2 regions of the Halomonas sp. HNIBRBA4712 genome follow, and region 2 is predicted to be linked to the other one. Evidence: predicted binding sites of a transcription regulator. Region 2 holds the regulator's gene; the other holds the start of a gene.
What was found. Region 2 encodes sigma-54, which starts transcription at its own class of promoters, with help from an activator protein. Its sites were predicted from a motif close to TGGCACNNNNNTTGCTNT; they were not measured.
Positions count from the first base shown of each region.

Region 1: ACGK9R_RS11735 (P-II family nitrogen regulator) is a predicted target of sigma-54. The motif match lies at 2,142-2,159, and genes of this name have one in related genera.

Region 1 is NZ_JBIFXR010000005.1:185,158-189,366, forward strand. It holds gene glnK (P-II family nitrogen regulator) at 1-272, opposite strand, end outside; gene ACGK9R_RS11730 (ammonium transporter) at 439-1,686, opposite strand; gene ACGK9R_RS11735 (P-II family nitrogen regulator) at 1,744-2,082, opposite strand; gene ACGK9R_RS11740 (accessory factor UbiK family protein) at 2,425-2,835, shown strand; gene ACGK9R_RS11745 (TonB-dependent receptor) at 3,020-4,209, shown strand, end outside.
Region 2 is NZ_JBIFXR010000002.1:467,405-471,613, reverse strand. It holds gene rapZ (RNase adapter RapZ) at 39-926, opposite strand; gene ACGK9R_RS06620 (PTS sugar transporter subunit IIA) at 971-1,441, opposite strand; gene hpf (ribosome hibernation-promoting factor, HPF/YfiA family) at 1,446-1,754, opposite strand; gene ACGK9R_RS06610 (RNA polymerase factor sigma-54) at 1,835-3,250, opposite strand; gene lptB (LPS export ABC transporter ATP-binding protein) at 3,356-4,105, opposite strand; gene lptA (lipopolysaccharide transport periplasmic protein LptA) at 4,116-4,209, opposite strand, start outside.

The sequences.
Region 1 (4,209 bases), on a different contig from region 2:
ATCTTGCCGTCGCCGATCTTGCCGGTGTTGGCAACCTGGGTGATCGCTTCGATCACCTGCTCGACCAGCTCGTCATCCACGGCCACTTCGAGCTTCACCTTGGGCAGAAAGTCGACCACGTACTCGGCGCCGCGGTAGAGCTCGGTGTGCCCCTTCTGTCGGCCAAAGCCCTTTACTTCCGTCACGGTAATCCCTTGTACACCGATATCCGAGAGCGATTCGCGTACGTCATCAAGCTTGAACGGCTTGATAATGGCTGATATGAGCTTCATGGTGACATCCTCTCGCTGGGTGGCCGATTATGGGTCGGGCGACATCGCGTTCGCGTCTTCGCCCCCTGCCATCAGCATACACCGCGAACGCCAGAGAATAAAAAGCCTCCCTGGAGGGAGGCCATGAAGAAACGGACATCGTCTTGTCATTAATCTGTAAAACGGCTTACTTCTTGACGCTGAACTCCGGGTAAGCCTCGAGGCCGCACTCGGCGATATCCACGCCTTCGTACTCTTCCTCTTCGCTGACGCGGATGCCCATGATGGCTTTCAGCACCAGCCAGACCACCAGGCTCGCTGCGAAGACCCAGACGAAGATGCCCGCGATACCGATCAGCTGCGCGCCGAAGGAGGCATCGCCGTTGGTGAACGGTACGGCCAGCACGCCCCAGATACCCACGACACCGTGCACCGAAATCGCACCCACCGGGTCATCGAGCTTCAGCTTGTCCAGCGTGACGATGGCCGCGACCACGATCACCCCACCGATGGCGCCAATGATCGCCGCACCCAGCGCGGTGGGCGAAAGCGGATCAGCGGTAATAGCGACGAGCCCGGCCAGCGCGCCGTTGAGCGCCATGGTCAAATCCGCTTTGCGGAACCACAGCTTGGCCAATACCAGCGCGGCGATGACACCGGCGGCGGCGGCGGCGTTGGTGTTGACGAACACCTGGGCGACGTTGTTGGCCGAGGCCACGTCGGACAGTTTGAGTTCGGAGCCGCCGTTGAAGCCGAACCAGCCCATCCACAGGATGAAGGTACCGAGCGTTGCCAGCGGCATGTTCGCGCCGGGAATGGCGTGGATAGCGCCGTCCTTGCCGTACTTGCCCTTACGCGGGCCGAGGATCAGCACGCCAGCGAGTGCAGCGGCCGCACCGGCCATATGTACGATGCCGGAACCGGCGTAGTCGGAGTAGCCGACTGCATCCAGCCAGCCGCCGCCCCAGGTCCAGTAGCCGGATACCGGGTAGATGAAGCCGGTCATCACCACGGCGAAGGCCAGAAATGCCCAGAGCTTCATGCGCTCGGCCACGGCACCCGAAACGATCGACATGGCGGTCGCCACGAACACCACCTGGAAGAAGAAGTCGGCACGCATGGCGTAATAAGGCGCGTCTTCACCGCCGCCCAGCGCCGCCTCCACGCTGTTTTCCGCCCCGATCAGAAAGCCCAGGCTCGGCAAAAAGCCGCCTTCGGAGCTTGAGTACATGATGTAGTAACCCACCAGCAGATACATGGTGCAGGCAATAGCGAACAGCGAGATGTTCTTGGTCAGAATTTCCGCGGTGTTCTTCCCGCGCACCATGCCCGCCTCGAGCATCGAGAAGCCGGCGGCCATCCACATGACCAGCGCCCCGCAAATCAAAAAGTAGAAGGTATCGAGCGCGTAGCTCAGATCGGTTACCTCGTTCATGAATCGTTCCCCATGTACTTAAATGTTATATCGAGCCCAAAAACGCATCGCCACCGATTAAACGGCGTCGGCGCCGCGCTCGCCGGTACGAATACGGATGACGTCCTCGAGTGGCGTGACGAACACCTTGCCGTCGCCGATCTTGCCGCTGTTCGCCGCACTACAGATGGCATCGAGCACGCTGTCCAGGCGCGAATCGTCCACCGCGACTTCCACCTTCACCTTGGGCAGAAAATCGACCACGTACTCGGCGCCGCGGTAGAGTTCGGTGTGCCCTTTCTGGCGGCCAAAACCCTTGACCTCGGTAACCGTGATTCCCTGCACGCCGTTGTCCGCCAGTGCTTCACGGACATCGTCGAGCTTGAACGGCTTGATGATAGCGGTGATGAGTTTCATCCCGGATCTCCCTGCTGATGGATAGCGGCGCGCCGCCGAAAATGATGCAATGCCTCGATAATGCGCATACCGTGCCAGTGATTAAAATTAGTTAAAAAATCATTACCTTAAGCTTACATATTCAAGGCATGGCTCTAACGATTACGCGCCATCACGGTGCAGTGAAAGCTCACCGCACTGTTAAAGTGCGAATCAAAAATCGACTTGCATTGTTTTGATGCAGCGTCATCGAGAACCGTAAAAAGCGCTAACGAACGATCCGGAAACATGCGCATTGAGCATTCGTTGCGTATCCTTACGCCAGAGCCGTTCACATTTATGCGTTCCTATCAGGAGAGAGTCATGGCGACCCAAGACCGCATCAGCCGCCTCGCCCAACAGATTGGCGATCGTTTGCAAAACGCCTCGCACGCGCCGGAGGACATTCAAAAAGGCGTGCAGCAGGTCATGCGCGGCGCGTTTGATCGCATGGAGCTGGTCTCTCGCGAGGATTTCGACATTCTGATGGATGTCCTCCAGCGCACCCGGTCCCGGGTCGAAGCGCTGGAGCGCCAGGTGGCGAAGCTGGAGGCCTCGATCGACGCAAGCCAGGCCGACCCGACCACGCCCCTGGAAGCCGAAGCGCAAACCACCCCAACACCGAAAGAGCCGGCCAAAAAGACGCCCAAGCCGCGCGCCGCGACTACCAAGGCGACCAAAAGCGGCGCAGATTCGAAGGATGCCACGGGCTCGGTCGACGACCTGGGCGAGTAGTCACCACGCGCTGGAACGCGTTGACATTCAACGCGCCGTGCAAGGCTTTTTTGGCCGCGCGGCACGCTTGAAAACCTGCCCGGGTGATCTTCGATTGAATCAACAAATGAGAAAAACTATCATTGCTTTTCTCAACGCCACCCATTGGCGTTTGATTCAATAACAACCGGATTCGGGATCACCCATGACACGCCCTGTATTATTGAGCGCCGCTTTTCTGAGCGGCGCTTTCCCTCTGCTATCGCTTGCACAATCCCAGCCCAACGACGCGGCTCAGGTCGACCAGGACACCCTGGTCGTGGTCGGCTCGCGCACGCCCACCCAAATCAGCCAGATTCCCGGCGCGGTGCACGTGGTCGAAGGCGAGGAGCTCACCCAGCAGATCAATGCGGGCAGCGATTTGAAAACGGCGCTGGGCCGGCTGGTGCCGGGGCTCGATTTTGGCCCCCAAGGGCGCACCAATGCGGGGCAAAATATGCGCGGGCGCAGCGTGCAGGTGCTCATCGACGGCGTCTCGCTGAATAATTCGCGGGGGCTATCGCGCCAGTTCGATGCCATCGACCCGTTCAACATCGCGCGTGTCGAAGTGCTCTCGGGTACCACCAGCCTCTACGGCGGCGGCGCCACCGGCGGGCTGATCAACATCATCACCAGGCAGGGCAAGCCCGGCCGCCCCCGGTTCGAAACCCAGGCGAGTGTGACCACCGGCTTCAACAGCAGCCACGATCTGGACCGGCGGCTCTCCCAGTCCGCCAGCGGTGGAAGCGATACCGTATACGGGCGCATCGGTGTCTCGCTCAACGAAAACGGCCGCCAGTACGACGCCAGCGGCGACGAGATCTTCCCCGATATCGCCCAGAGCGACCTGCAGGGCAACCGCAGCCTCGACATACTCGGCAACCTGAACATCGAGCTCACCGACGAGCAGACGCTCCAGCTCACCGGCCAGCTCTACGACTCCGGCAAGGAGAACGACCGCGGCGTTTTCTACCCGAACATCGCCGCCGCCGCGCCGAACCTGGACAACGCCGATATTCGTAGCGGCTTTACCGCCGACCGCGAGCCGCGCACCGACCGCAAGATGATCAGCGCCAGCTACCACCACGCCGATCTGCTCAATCAGGATTTCTACCTGCAGGCGTTTCACCGCGAGGAGGAGTCGAGCTTCCACCCCTTCCCCTACCGCGCCCAGGGGGGAGGCTACTACTTTGCCGCCTCTCAGCAGAACACCACGCTGAGCGGTTTGAAGGGGCTTTTCTCGGCGGACCTGACCGATAGCGTCAACCTGAGCTACGGCGCGGATATCGACCGTGAGTCGTTCGATGCCTCGCAGATGCGCTTTGACCGCGCGGCGAGCGACGCCAGCGGCGGGCT
Region 2 (4,209 bases):
GATTCCTTGTTGTAAGCAAGACCGACGGCCCGCGTTGGTCAGAACGGCGTCGCCTCGCTTAGCGAATAGTGTAGCCCCAGTTCGCGATGGCGAACCTGAACGTGAGCCCGGCGCTTTTGCAGCTGGCGGGCGAGCTGCTCGACCATATAGACCGAGCGGTGCTGGCCGCCGGTGCAGCCGATGGCAACGGTCATGTAGCTTCGCTGGCTCTGCTGGTAGGCGGGCAGCCACTTCTCGAGCCAGTCGGTGATGTCCTGGCCCATTTCATCGACCACCGGATAGCCCTTCAGAAAAGCGATGATCTCTTCGTCGCGCCCTGTGTAGGGGCGTAGCGTCGGGTCCCAGTAGGGGTTGGGCAGGCAGCGAATATCGAACACGATATCGGCATCGAGCGGCACGCCGCGCTTATAGCCGAAGGACTCCAGCGTCAGCGTCAGCTGGCTCTGGCGCTCGTGGCCGAGCTGGTCGGTGATACGTCGGCGCAGATCGTGCACCGTGAGCCGCGAGGTGTCGATCCTCAGATCCGCCAGTTCGCGAATGCCGAACAGCGTTTCTTCTTCCTTGGCGATCGCTTCCTCGAGCGTCATGTTGCTGTCGCGGGTCAGCGGGTGGCGCCGCCGCGTGGCCGAGTAGCGCTCGAGCAGCGTCCGCGCATCGGTGGTCAGATAGATCACCTGCACCCGCGTGGTGCCAGCCTTCAAATCCTGAAGCAGTGCGGGAAAGCGCTCGAGTGCCGTGGGCAGGTTGCGAGCGTCGATGCTGACCGCCAGGTGGGTACGCTCGCCCTGCTGGCCAAGTTCCTCGACCAGCGAGCCCAGAAGCATCGCCGGCAAATTGTCGATGGCGTAGTAGCCGAGATCCTCGAGCGCCTGAAGCGCAATGGATTTCCCCGACCCGGAGCGGCCGCTGATGATCACCAGTTGCATCGAATGCCTCTTCGGTCAATGGGGCAGGAGAGCGTCGAGCCGGCTTAGCTTGCGGCGTGTTCGCGAATTCGCGCGGTGACAAGCTCGAGAAGCTCGCGCTGGCTTTCGCATTTGCGAAACTGGGCGCGGGTTCCGGCGTCATTCATGATAGTGGCGACCTGACCCAAAAGCGCAAGATGAGTGTCGTCCGCCTCTTCCGGCACCAGCAGTACGAACACGAGATCCACCGGGTCGCCGTCGATGGCGTCGAAGTCGACCGGCTCGGCGAGCTTTAGAAAGCCCGCGATCGGCGCACTGCAGTGTGGGCTTCGGGCGTGGGGGATGGCCACGCCGTTGCCGATGCCGGTGCTGCCAAGACGCTCGCGGCCAATCAGCCGGCTGAAGACTTCCTGGCTGTCGAGGCTGGGCGTATTCTGGGCGATGAAAGTGCTGAAGAACTCCAGCACGCGTTTTTTGCTGCCCCCGGGGACGTCGAACAGCACGCGTTCCGGGGGGAGTATGCTTTCCAGGGTCATTGGTTCAACGCACGCCGGCGCCCTGGGCGCGGGCCTGTGCTTTTTCCTTGTGTTTTACCAGTTGGCGGTCGAGCTTGTCGGCAAGCGCGTCGATGGCGGCATACATGTCGTTGTCCTGAGCTTCAGCGTGAAGATCGGCCCCGGCGGCGTGGAGCGTGCAAGCGGCCTGCTGACGCTCTTTTTCGATCGACAGCGTCACCTGAACGGTGGTGATGTTGTCGTAGTGGCGCTCGATACGCTCGAGCTTTTCGTTGACGTAGTCACGCAAGGCGTCGGTCAGTTCCAGGTGATGGCCCGTAATGTTCACTTGCATTGGCGTGCTCCTTTAGCCAGGACTGTACTTCGATTGTAACCCTTTTTCCGCCATTGCAAAGCCCCGGCGACAAGTTTCGCCTAGCGCAGGCGCCGGCGCTCGCTGGAAGAGGGAATGCCCATCGCTTCGCGGTATTTGGCCACGGTGCGCCTGGCAACGTTAATGCCGCTTTTTTCGAGCAGCGACACCAGGTGGCTGTCCGACAGGGGTTTGCCCGGCGTTTCATCCTGAATCATCTTCTTGAGCCGAGCGCGGATCGCGGTGCTCGAGTGGCTGTCACCGCCGTCCTGGCCGCTCACCTGGCTTGAGAAGAAGTACTTGAGCTCGAACACGCCGCGGGGGGTGTGGATGTATTTCTGCGTCGTGACCCGCGAGATCGTCGACTCGTGCATCTCCACCGCCTCGGCGATATCGGCCAGTATCAAGGGTTTCATCGCCTCTTCACCCTGCTCGAGAAAGCCGATCTGGCGGGTGATGATCTCACGGCCGACGCGCAACAGCGTGTCGTTACGGCTCGACAGGCTCTTGATCAGCCAGCGCGCCTCCTGCAGGTGCTCTTTTAGAAACTGATTGTCCTGGCTCTTGTCGGCGCGCTTGATGAGGCTGGCGTAATCCGGCTGCACGCGAAGCCTGGGCAGGGCCTCCGGGTTGAGCTCCAGGTGCCAGCCCTCCTGGTCGTGGCGCACCACCAGGTCCGGCGTGATATAGCTCTGGTGCGTGGCGCCAAAGGCACTGCCCGGACGCGGGTCGAGGCTTCGAATCAGCCCGATGACCTCGTCGAGCTGCTCGTCATCGAGGCTCAGGCGGCGCTTTAGAAGGCGCAGGTCGTTCTTGCCCAGCGCCTCGAGAAACTGGCGCACCAGGCGTTTGGCCTGCATAAGCAGCGGGGTGTCGTCGGGGAGCGTTGCGAGCTGTAGCATCAGGCACTCGCGCAAGTCGCGGGCGAAGACGCCGGTGGGTTCGAACTGCTGCATGCGCAGCAGGGTGTTTTCCACTTCCCGCTGGCTCAAGCCGTCAAGGCCCTGCGCCTTGAGCCCTTCACGAATGTCGTTGAGCGGCTGGGTCAGGTAGCCGTTGGCATCCAGCGCGTCGATCAGGCTCTCGGCGATGGCATAGTCGCGCGGGGTGACGTCGGTCATCGCCAGCTGCCATAGGAGATGGCCCTGCAGGCTCTGGCCCGCCGCCTGGCGCTCGAAATCCGGGCCCTCGGAAGAGGCGCCGGCACCGGCCATGTCCTGGTAAGTGTCGGACCACTCACTGTCCGTCGAAAGCTCCGTGGGGATGTGCTCTTCCCACTCGGTTTCCGCGGTTTCGACCGTGCGTTCCTCGCCGAACTCGTCCTCCTGCTCCAGCAGTGGGTTGGCGTCGAGCGCCTGCTGAATCTCCTGACGCAGATCCAGCGTCGAGAGTTGCAGCAGGGCAATGGCCTGCTGCAGTTGCGGTGTCATGGTCAGCTGCGTGCCTACCCGCAGCTGCAAGGAAGCTTTCATGACCATCGAAGAACCACTCGTTACGGGTAAAGCTCCACACTAGAGCGAGTGGCGTTAAGACGCAAGTGCAATAAATATGCCAGTAAACGGAACTTTATGTTTGACACCGGGTTAGAGGCGAAAGTCCGCGCCCAGATAGACCTCGCGCACTTTTTGGTTGTTGAGAATGGCATCGGCGTTGCCGCTGGCGATGATGTGGCCGTCGCCAACGATGTAGGCGATATCACAGATGTCCAGGGTTTCACGCACGTTGTGGTCGGTGATCAGCACGCCGATGTGGCGCGCCTTGAGCGCGAGGATGATCGATTTGATTTCGCCCACCGAGATCGGATCGACCCCGGCGAAGGGTTCGTCGAGCAGAATGAAGGCCGGGTCGGTGGCGAGCGACCGGGCGATCTCCACCCGCCTACGCTCGCCGCCGGAGAGGCTCATGCCGAGGTTGTCGCGAATATGGGTGATATGAAAATCTTCCAGTAGCTGCTCCAGGCGCTCCTGGCGGGCGTGCCGGTCGAGATCCTTGCGCGTTTCCAGAATCGCCAGAATGTTGTCGGCCACCGAAAGCTTGCGAAAGATCGATGCTTCCTGGGGCAGGTAGCCAATCCCGGCGTTGGCGCGCTCGTGCATCGGCGCCTTCGATAAATCCAGCGCGTCGATGCCGACCGAGCCGGCGTCGGCCTTGACCAGCCCTACGATCATGTAAAACGACGTGGTCTTGCCCGCGCCGTTGGGGCCCAGAAGTCCGACGACGCTGCCCTGTTCGATTTCAAGGTTGATGTCTTTCACCACCCGGCGGCGTTTGTAGCTCTTGGCCAGATGGCGGGCGTGAAGCGTCTTTACCGCCTCGGATGTAGTGCTCGACACGGTGGCTCTCCTATTGTGCGGGCTGCAGCGTCATGCGGATACGCTGGTTGTCGCTGCCGCTAACGTCGGAGCGCGCCTGCACCACTTCGCGGTCGATGAAGTAC